Regions from separate parts of the Caulobacter sp. GW821-FHT12A07 genome, predicted to be linked through region 2. Evidence: predicted binding sites of a transcription regulator. Region 2 holds the regulator's gene; the other holds the start of a gene.

Evidence for each region. The regulator HrcA, encoded in region 2, represses chaperone genes, less so after heat shock. The targets are predictions, from matches to a motif close to GTTAGCANTCNNNNNNNNNGANTGCTAAC.
Region 1: groES (co-chaperone GroES) is a predicted target of HrcA. The motif match lies at 2,541-2,569, and genes of this name have one in related genera.

What each region holds. Positions count from the first base shown of each region.
Region 1 covers NZ_JBXAQX010000001.1:357,975-362,774, reverse strand. Annotated here, with positions in the region: gene AC1RRS_RS01750 (tetratricopeptide repeat protein) at 1-325, shown strand, start outside; gene groL (chaperonin GroEL) at 483-2,126, opposite strand; gene groES (co-chaperone GroES) at 2,190-2,480, opposite strand; gene AC1RRS_RS01735 (VOC family protein) at 2,682-3,065, shown strand; gene AC1RRS_RS01730 (DUF4345 family protein) at 3,088-3,516, shown strand; gene AC1RRS_RS01725 (methylated-DNA--[protein]-cysteine S-methyltransferase) at 3,720-4,235, opposite strand; gene AC1RRS_RS01720 (hypothetical protein) at 4,538-4,800, shown strand, end outside.
Region 2 covers NZ_JBXAQX010000006.1:141,969-146,768, reverse strand. Annotated here, with positions in the region: gene AC1RRS_RS14380 (hypothetical protein) at 1-146, opposite strand, end outside; gene rph (ribonuclease PH) at 448-1,164, opposite strand; gene hrcA (heat-inducible transcriptional repressor HrcA) at 1,289-2,365, shown strand; gene grpE (nucleotide exchange factor GrpE) at 2,379-2,993, shown strand; gene AC1RRS_RS14360 (GIY-YIG nuclease family protein) at 3,110-3,505, shown strand; partial or broken gene AC1RRS_RS14355 (DUF2061 domain-containing protein) at 3,589-3,756, opposite strand; gene dnaN (DNA polymerase III subunit beta) at 3,994-4,800, shown strand, end outside.

The DNA of each region.
Region 1 (4,800 bases), on a different contig from region 2:
CGTGGCCTGGATCGAGGCCTTGCGCGGCGGCGATCTCGACCGCGCCCTCGCCGACAGCGAAAAGGCGGTCAGTCTTGGCGCGACGAGCGATGCAGTGGATACGCGCGGGTTCGTGCGCTTTCGGCGCGGCGAGTACGCCCTGGCCCTGGCTGACTACCAGGCGGTGCTCAACGCCTATCCGCGCGTAGCCTCGCCTCTGTTCATGCGCGGCGTCGTCAAGCGTCGGATGGGACTGGACGCCGAGGGCGACGCCGACATCGCCCGCGCCTTGAAGATCGACAAGACGGTCGAGGCGCTGTGGGTTCGCCGGGGCGTGACGCGGTAGACGGGCCCAGGCGCAAAGAAAAAGGGCGGAGCCTCGCGGCCCCGCCCTTCTCTTTGGTTCAGCTGGTGCTGACCGGATTTCTTAGAAATCCATGTCGCCGCTCGGGATCGGCGTGCCGATCCCGATCTCTTTCGAGGATGGGCGACATGGATTTCTCTTAGAAATCCATGTCGCCCATGCCGCCCGGCATGCCGCCGCCGGCCGGAGCGCCGCCGCCCTTCTTGGGGGCTTCGACGATCGCGGCTTCCGTGGTGATCAGCAGGCCGGCCACCGAGGCGGCGTTCTGCAGGGCGGTGCGCACGACCTTGGCCGGGTCGATGACGCCGTCGGTCACCAGGTCGACATACTGCTCGGTCTGGGCGTTGAAGCCGAACGAGGGGCTGTCGTTTTCCAGGATCTTGCCGACCACGATCGAACCTTCGACGCCGGCGTTCTCGGCGATCTGGCGGATCGGCGATTGCAGGGCGCGACGGACGATGGCGATGCCGGCCGTCTGGTCGTCGTTGTCGCCGGTCACGCCGGCCAGGGCCTTGGAGGCCTTCAGCAGGGCGGTGCCGCCGCCGGGGACGATGCCTTCATCGGCGGCCGCGCGGGTCGCGTTGAGGGCGTCGTCGACGCGGTCCTTCTTTTCCTTCACTTCGACTTCGGTCGAGCCGCCGACGCGGATGACCGCGACGCCGCCGGCCAGCTTGGCCAGACGCTCTTGCAGCTTTTCCTTGTCGTAGTCCGAGGTGGTGTCTTCGATCTGGCGCTTGATCTGGGCGATGCGGGCCTCGATCGCGTCCTTCTCACCGACGCCGTCCACGATGGTGGTGTCGTCCTTGGTGATCGAGACCTTCTTGGCGCGGCCGAGCATGTCGAGCGACACGTTCTCGAGCTTGATGCCCAGGTCTTCCGACACCACTTGAGCGCCGGTCAGGATGGCGATGTCTTCCAGCATGGCCTTGCGGCGGTCGCCGAAGCCCGGAGCCTTGACGGCGGCGACGCGCAGGCCGCCACGCAGCTTGTTGACGACCAGCGTGGCCAGGGCCTCGCCTTCGACGTCTTCGGCGATGATCACCAGCGGGCGGCCCGACTGGACGACGGCTTCCAGCACCGGCAGCAGCGGCTGCAGCGACGACAGCTTCTTTTCGAACAGCAGGATGAGCGGCTCTTCGAGCTGAACTTCCATCTTGTCGGCGTTGGTGATGAAGTACGGCGACAGGTAGCCGCGGTCGAACTGCATGCCTTCGACGACGTCGAGTTCGGTTTCGGCGGTCTTGGCTTCTTCGACGGTGATGACGCCTTCGTTGCCGACCTTGTCCATAGCCTTGGCGATCATCTCGCCAACTTCCTTGTCGCCGTTGGCCGAGATGGTGCCGACCTGGGCGATTTCGCCGTTGGTGGTGACCTTCTTGGAGGACTTCTTGATGTCCTCGACGGCGATGGCGACGGCCTTGTCGATGCCGCGCTTCAGGTCCATCGGGTTCATGCCGGCGGCGACCGACTTGAGGCCTTCCTGGACGATGGCTTGAGCCAGCACGGTGGCGGTGGTGGTGCCGTCGCCGGCCTTGTCGTTGGTCTTCGAAGCCACTTCGCGGATCATCTGCGCGCCGAGGTTCTCGAACTTGTCAGACAGTTCGATTTCCTTGGCGACCGAGACGCCGTCCTTGGTGGTGCGCGGGGCGCCGAACGACTTTTCGATGACGACGTTGCGGCCCTTCGGACCGAGCGTCACCTTCACGGCATTGGCGAGAACGTTGACGCCGCGCAGCATCTTGTCGCGCGCGTCGGAGCCGAAATAAACGTCTTTAGCGGCCATGGTGGGCGCCTTTCTAATCTTGAGAATTTCGTGAGGAAGGAAGCCGTCGGGAAGGGAAGCCGATTAGGCTTCGACCACGCCCAGGACGTCGCTTTCCTTCATGATCAGCAGGTCCTTGCCGTCGACCTTCACTTCGGTGCCCGACCACTTGCCGAACAGGATGCGGTCGCCGGCCTTCAGGTCGAGAGCGACCAGGTCGCCCTTGTCGTTGCGGGCGCCGGGGCCGACGGCGACGACTTCGCCTTCTTGCGGCTTTTCCTTGGCGGTGTCGGGGATGATGATCCCGCCCTTGGTGGTGGTTTCTTCTTCGACGCGCTTCACGAGGACGCGGTCGCCCAGGGGACGAAATTTCATGTGTCTTCTCCGTCGGAACGGTTTCTGTAAAAGGCTTCGTTAGGCCGAGGGAGCGTCGCTGTTAGCAGTCGCTCCCATCGAGTGCCAACGCCAGGCACGAGTTAGGCGCCGGCCCTTGGGGAGTCAAGGACGACGCCGGCGAACTTTTTACGATCGCGGTAAACGACGCGGCGAAACGGGGACGAAAAGGGAGGGTCTTCGATGTTCGATCATCTGGGGTTCGATGTGGCCGATTTCGAGCGCTCGGCCGCTTTTTACGACGCGGCCCTGGCGCCGCTGGGGATCAAGCGCCTCTACGCCGTGCCCAAGGAGCACACCGGCGGGATCGACGTGGTCGGCTACGGCGCCCAGCGTCCGCAGTTCTGGATCTCGGGCGGCGGCGGGACGAGCGGCAAGCTGCATGTATGCTTCGCGGCCAAGAGCCGGGCCGAGGTCGACGCCTTCTACGCGGCGGCGATCGAGGCCGGCGGGACCGACAACGGCGCGCCCGGACTTCGCCCTCATTACCACGAACATTATTACGGCGGCTTCGTTCTGGACCCGGACGGGTTCAATGTCGAAGCCGTCTGCCACGCGCCCGCCTGAGTCCTTTCGGAGACCGCCCCTTATGTCGAGCTACGCCCTGTCGCTGATCCTGGCCGTGGTCGCTTGCGTGATCGGGGGCGTGCTGGGCGGGCTGGTGCTGGCGCGGCCGGATTCGATGCTGGGCCTGGCGGGCCTGAAGAGCGAGGAAGAGAGCGCCGCCGTCACCGAGGGCCGGGCCTTCGGCGGACTGCTGATCGCCTCGCACGGCGCGGCGGCGTTGTTCCTGGGCTGGCAGTCCAGCGCCGGCGCGGCCATGGCCCTGGTGCTGGCGGTGGCCTGGTTCGGCGCGGCCTTCGGGCGTTTCGTCTCCATGCTGATGCAGAAGGCCGGCGGCCGCTTCAACTACGGCAGCATCGTCCTGGACCTGCTGATGGGGATCACCCTGGCCCTGCCGTTCTTCAACCAGGGCGCCCTGCCGCTGCATCGCGTCGGCGCCAGCATGCTGGTCTAGGGGTGGGCGAAAGGCGGACTCGCTTCATCGCACCATCAATGGTCGCCTCCCTCGCCCTTGTGGCGAGGGTCCATGCCGGCGACCGCTCAGACCCTGGACATGTTCGAAAGGTCTGAGCGGCTGAACGATGGGTCCTGGGCACAAGGCCCAGGAAGGCGATCAGAGAAAGCCGCAAGCCGGTCAAATCGCTGACCGTGTCTCCGCTACCGCGCGCCCTCGTGCGCCAGCAGCCAGGCCTTGCGTTCGACGCCGCCGCCGTAGCCGGTCAGCGAGCCGTCCGCGCCGACCAGGCGATGGCAGGGCACGACGATGCTGAGCGGGTTGGCGCCGTTGGCCGCGCCGACCGCGCGCACGGCCGCCGGGCGTCCGATGCGGGCGGCGAGGCCGGCATAGGTCAGGGTCGTTCCCGCCGTCACCTCGCCCAGGGCCCGCCAGACGCTTTCCTGGAAGGCCGTGCCGCCGGTCGCCCACGGGATGGCCGACAGGGCGGCGAGGTCATCTTCGAAATAGGCCGCCAGCGCCTGGCGGATCGCGGTGGGCGCCGGGCCGCTCGCCAGCGGCGTCTGGCCGTAGTGCAGCCGCAGCAGGCGGTGCAGGCGATCCTCGTGATCGTGGAAGTCGGCCGCGCGCAGCCGGCCCTCCTGGTCGGTGACCAGCAGCATCTCGCCGATCGGGCTGGGCGCGCGGTCGAAGATGAGGCGAGGGCTCGGCGTCGGCATGGCGACATTATGGCGGGGCCAGCCTTCGGTGTCCGCCCGCTTCTTGCGATCGCGCGTTTCTCTTGCGGCGGTTGAATGGCCGTCTGCATTGCGTCGTATTTGTAGAATGTCGGTTCGGCGACATAAGGGCTAATGATTTGTCGTGTCTCTGACTTACTGAAAACTTCGCCGTTCAGGTGCGACATTATGCGCACGAAAACTGATCGAATACATGTCGGTTAAAGGGTGATTCACCACGCCGATTACGATGTCGTCAACCGCGCCGGCCGCCCAATGCCCTCGAAGTCGGGAGGCCTTTGGGCATGGCGTGGAACAAGCATTGGATGGTGGCTGGCGCGGCGGTTGTCGCCCTGGCCGTGGGTGGGCTGGCGACAGCGCGCCAGGAGCGTGAAGCGCCGGGCGTCAGCCTGGCCCAGGACGTGGTGGCCGCGGCCAGCGCCTTCGAGACCTATACCCGCGGCGCCGGCGCGATCTCGCCCGCGGCCTTCACCGACGGCGAAGGCGTCGCCGGGGCCCTGAAGGCCGGCGCGGCCTACAAGGCCGAGCAGTTCGAGGCCGGCATGAT
Region 2 (4,800 bases):
AGCCAAATGCTCCACTCGGGGAGATGCAGGCTGTAGGTATTGCCGGAGATAAGCAGCGCCAGGATCGCCGCCGCGAAGCCGCTTACAAAGCCCGTCGCGACTGCTAACGCATACCGTTGGGCGCTTTTGACAAGCTGAGCGTTCATGGTCCTCACCATTGGCGACAATGGTGCAGTCGCCGGAGCGGGACAAGCAGACGGCTACGACGGCCAACATGGGTCGCTAACCGAAGGCGCCCTGTCGCCTGTTTTGGAGCATCCGATCGCTGTCGCGGGCAAGTGTCGTTCTGGGTCAACACCTGCCCCTGTGGCGGGAACCCCTCTACTCAGTCGCAGGTGCGGGTGGGGCAGCGTGCTCAGCACGCCGCTGGCGCCTCACGTGCGAACGGAACCAGGGTTTCCCGCCACAAGGGCGGGAATGACGGGAGCGAAGGAAAGGGTAGCCCCCTTACTTGCCGATCGCCGCGCGCTGGAATTCGAACAGTTCGCCGATGCCCTTTTCGGCCAGGCCGAACAGGGTGTCGAACTCGCCGCGGGTGAAGCCGCGCTTTTCGCCGGTGGCCTGGATCTCGACGATCTCGCCGCCGCCGGTCAGCACGAAGTTGCCGTCGGCCTCGGCGTTGCTGTCTTCCTCGTAGTCGAGGTCGAGGACCGGGGTGTCCTTGAACACGCCGCAGGAGATGGCGGCCACCTGGCCCAGGATCGGGTCGGCCTTCAGCACGCCCTCTTCCAGCAGGTAGTTGGTCGCCAGACGCAGGGCGACCCAGGCGCCGGTGATGGCGGCGGTGCGGGTGCCGCCGTCGGCCTGGATGACGTCGCAGTCGAGGCTGATCTGGCGCTCGCCCAGGGCCTTGAGGTCGACGACGGCGCGCAGGGAGCGGCCGATCAGGCGTTGGATTTCCTGGGTGCGGCCGGTCTGCTTGCCGGCGGCGGCCTCGCGGCGGCCGCGGGTGTGGGTGGCGCGGGGCAGCATGCCGTATTCGGCCGTGACCCAGCCGGCGCCCTTGTTGCGCATCCAGCCGGGGACGTTCTCCTCGACGGTGGCGGTGACCAGCACCTTGGTGTGGCCAAAGCCGATCAGGCACGAGCCCTCGGCGTAGCGGTTGACGCCGGTTTCCAGCGTGACGGCGCGCAGTTGGTCGGGGGCGCGTTCGGACGGACGCATTCGGAAACTCCGGTCTGGTTGGCGGGGGCTAGTCGTGGTTGAAGGCGCCGCTTATCCTCCCCCGGACGGGAACCTCCAAGTCCCCGCTCGATTTTTTCGCCCCTCAACCCTATCTCCAAGGGCCATGACACAGCTTTTTCCGGGACCGATCGCTCGGACGCCCGGCCTGACCGAGCTGGACGCCCGCGCCCGCGACATCTTTCGCCGGGTCGTAGAGGCCTATCTGGAGACCGGCGAGCCGGTGGGCTCGCGCACGCTGTCGCGCGGCGGCATCCAGCTGTCGCCGGCCTCGATCCGCAACACCATGCAGGACCTGGCGCAGCTGGGTCTGCTCGACAGTCCGCACACCAGCGCCGGGCGGATGCCGACGCATGCGGGCCTTAGGATGTTCGTCGACGGCTTTCTGGAGGTCGGCGACGTCGGCGAGGACGAGCGGCGCGAGATCGAAAGCCGCCTCTACGCCAAGGGCCGCACCTTCGAGGAGGCGCTGAACGAGGCCTCGGCCATCCTGTCGGGCCTGGCCGGCGGGGCCGGCATCGTCGTCACCCCGGTCCGCGAAGGCGGGGTCAAGCACGTGGAGTTCGTCTCCCTGGGCGGCGGCCAGACCCTGGCGGTGATGGTGTTCGAGGACGGCACGGTCGAGAACCGGCTGATGCGCGGCGGGGCGGGGCTGACGCCCTCGGCCTTCCAGGAGGCGTCGAACTTCCTCAACGCCCGCCTGCGCGGCCGCACCCTGACCGAGGCCAAGGACGAGATCCGCGCCGAGCTGGAGACGGCCCGCCGCCAGCTGGACGAGACCGCCGCCCGCCTGGTCGAGGACGGCCTGGCCGCCTGGGGCGGCGGGGAGGGGGCCGAGCGGGCCCTGATCGTCCGCGGCCGCGCCAACCTGCTGGCCGAGGGCGGCGCCCGCGAGGACCTGGAGCGGGTGCGCCAGCTGTTCGACGACCTGGAGCAGAAGGGCCAGCTGATCGGCCTGCTCGACGACGTGCGCGACGCCGAGGGCGTGCGCATCTTCATCGGGGCCGAGACGCGACTCTTTTCGCTTTCGGGTTCCTCCGTGATCGCGGCGCCCTATATGACGGGGCGACAGAAGGTGCTGGGCGCGATCGGCGTGATCGGCCCCACGCGTTTGAACTATGCCCGGGTGATCCCGCTGGTGGACTATACCGCCCGCGTGCTCGGCCGGATGATCGATGGATGAGGACTGTTTGGAAATGACCGACGAGCAGACGCCGGCCGAAGACGTCGCTTTCGAAGCCGAGGACGCCGCCCAGGAAATCGAGGCCCTGAAGGCCGAGATCGCGGCGATGAAGGACCAGGCGCTGCGCTATGCGGCCGAGGCCGAGAACGTCAAGCGCCGCGCCGAGCGCGAGATGAACGACGCCCGCGCCTACGCGATCCAGAAGTTCGCCCGCGACCTGCTGGGCGCGGCCGACAACCTGTCGCGCGCCACCGCGGCCAGCCCGCGTGATTCGCAGGACGCGGCGGTGAAGAACTTCATCGTCGGCGTCGAGATGACCGAGAAGGAGCTGCAGGCGGCCTTCGAGCGCAACGGCCTCAAGAAGGTCGACCCGACCAAGGGCGAGAAGTTCGATCCCCACCTGCACCAGGCGGTGATGGAGCAGCCCTCGGACGAAGTCGCCGCCGGCGGCGTCGTCGCGGTGCTGCAGGTCGGCTACGAACTGCTGGGCCGCCTCGTGCGCCCGGCCATGGTGGCCGTCGCCGCCAAGGGCTCCACCGGCCCGGCCCCGGCCGAGCCGGCCGCCGCCGCCAATCCGTACGCGGCTTCCGGCGAAGAGTCGGGCGGGTCGTTCGACACCAAGGCTTGATGAAGAGGCCCTCTCCGAAAGGAGGGGGCCTTTTCTTCATCTGATAAATTGTCATCCCGGCCGTAGCGTAGCGAAGCGCCGGGATCTCCCACGCCGGCCATGACAACCAGCCTCTCATGGGTGAGCATCAACCCATGATTGAGGCGGTCTATTTCGTCTACATAATGTCGAACCGCAAACGCGGCGTGATCTATGTGGGCGTGACCTCGGACCTTCCGACCCGTGTCCTGCAGCACCGCACCGGCGACAAGGACGGCTTCACCAAGCGCTACAACTGTCGTCGCCTCGTCTGGTTCGAGGGTTTCGACGACGTGCGCGACGCTATCGATCGCGAGAAGCGACTCAAGCGTTGGCTGCGCGCGTGGAAGATCGACCTGATCGAGGCGCGCAATCCTGACTGGAAGGACCTGTGGCCGGGGTTGATGGGCGAGGAGCGCTTTCCCTGGGAGACCGAAGCGGACTTCCTGGCGCCGGGTGATCCTGGGACGCTGACGTGGATGCGGAGGGACTGACCCTTCTTTTCATCGTCACCCCGGCCGGGATGACAAAGATGGTTGGAGGCGGTCCCTCACGCTGCCGCCTTCTCTTTCCCCACCTTGCTCCACACCCGCTCATGCAGGTTGAAGGCCACGGTCTGGACCATCGGTTCGACGATCCCCACCGCGAGCGCGATGCGCCAGTCGCGGGTCAGGGCGTAGGCGACGGCGATGGCCACGGTCAGGTGCATGGTGGCGTAGGTGGCGGTCTTCAGGGCGAGGCGCATGGCTTTCAGCCTTAGTTGCGATTGATTATCAATATAAGCTATCGGCGAAACCGATCAAGGGGAGCGGTTTTCGACAGGTCGCCCACCGGATCCACAGCCCTGGCCTGTCTCAAACGCCGCACGGGCTCTTCCCCCGCCGGCCGATTACGGTAATGTCCGTGGTCCATTGACGACGGGGCGGGCGCTCGGGGGGATTCTCTTGACGACGACGGTTCCGCGTCCAGCCTGGACCGAGAAATGAAGCTTACCATCGAGCGGGCGGCGCTGCTGAAGGCGCTGGGTCACGTGCAGAGCGTCGTCGAGCGGCGCAACACGATCCCGATCCTGTCCAACATCCTGCTGTCGGCGGATGGCGACACGCTTTCGTTCTCGGCCACCGATCTCGACATGGAGATCATCGACGAGGGCCTGGCCCAGATCGACGTGCCCGGCCAGATCACCGCCCCGGCCCATACCCTGTACGAGATCGTCCGCAAGCTGCCCGACGGCTCGGACGTGTCGCTCAGCTTCTCGGGCGACGACCCGCGTCTGGTCATCCAGACCGGCCGCTCGCGCTTCAACCTGCCGGTGCTGCCGGCCGGCGACTTCCCGGTGATGAGCAACGAGGGCCTGTCGGGCCGCATCGCCGTCGACGTCAACGAACTGATGCGCCTGATCGACAAGACCCGCTTCGCGATCTCGACCGAAGAGACCCGCTACTATCTGAACGGCCTCTACCTGCACACGGTCAACGAGGGCGGCGAGACCAAGCTGCGCGCCGTGGCCACCGACGGCCACCGCCTGGCCCTGGCCGAGATGCCGGCCCCCGAGGGCTCGGCCGGCCTGCCGGGCGTGATCGTGCCGCGCAAGACCATCGCCGAGGCCCGTCGTCTGCTGGAAGACGCCGGCGAGTCGATCGACCTGCAGGTCTCGCCCCAGAAGGTCCGCTTCGAGTTCGGCCGCGCCGCCCTGACCTCCAAGGTCATCGACGGCTCGTTCCCCGACTACATGCGCGTGATCCCCAAGGACAACGCCAAGATCCTGACCCTGGACAACGACCTCTTC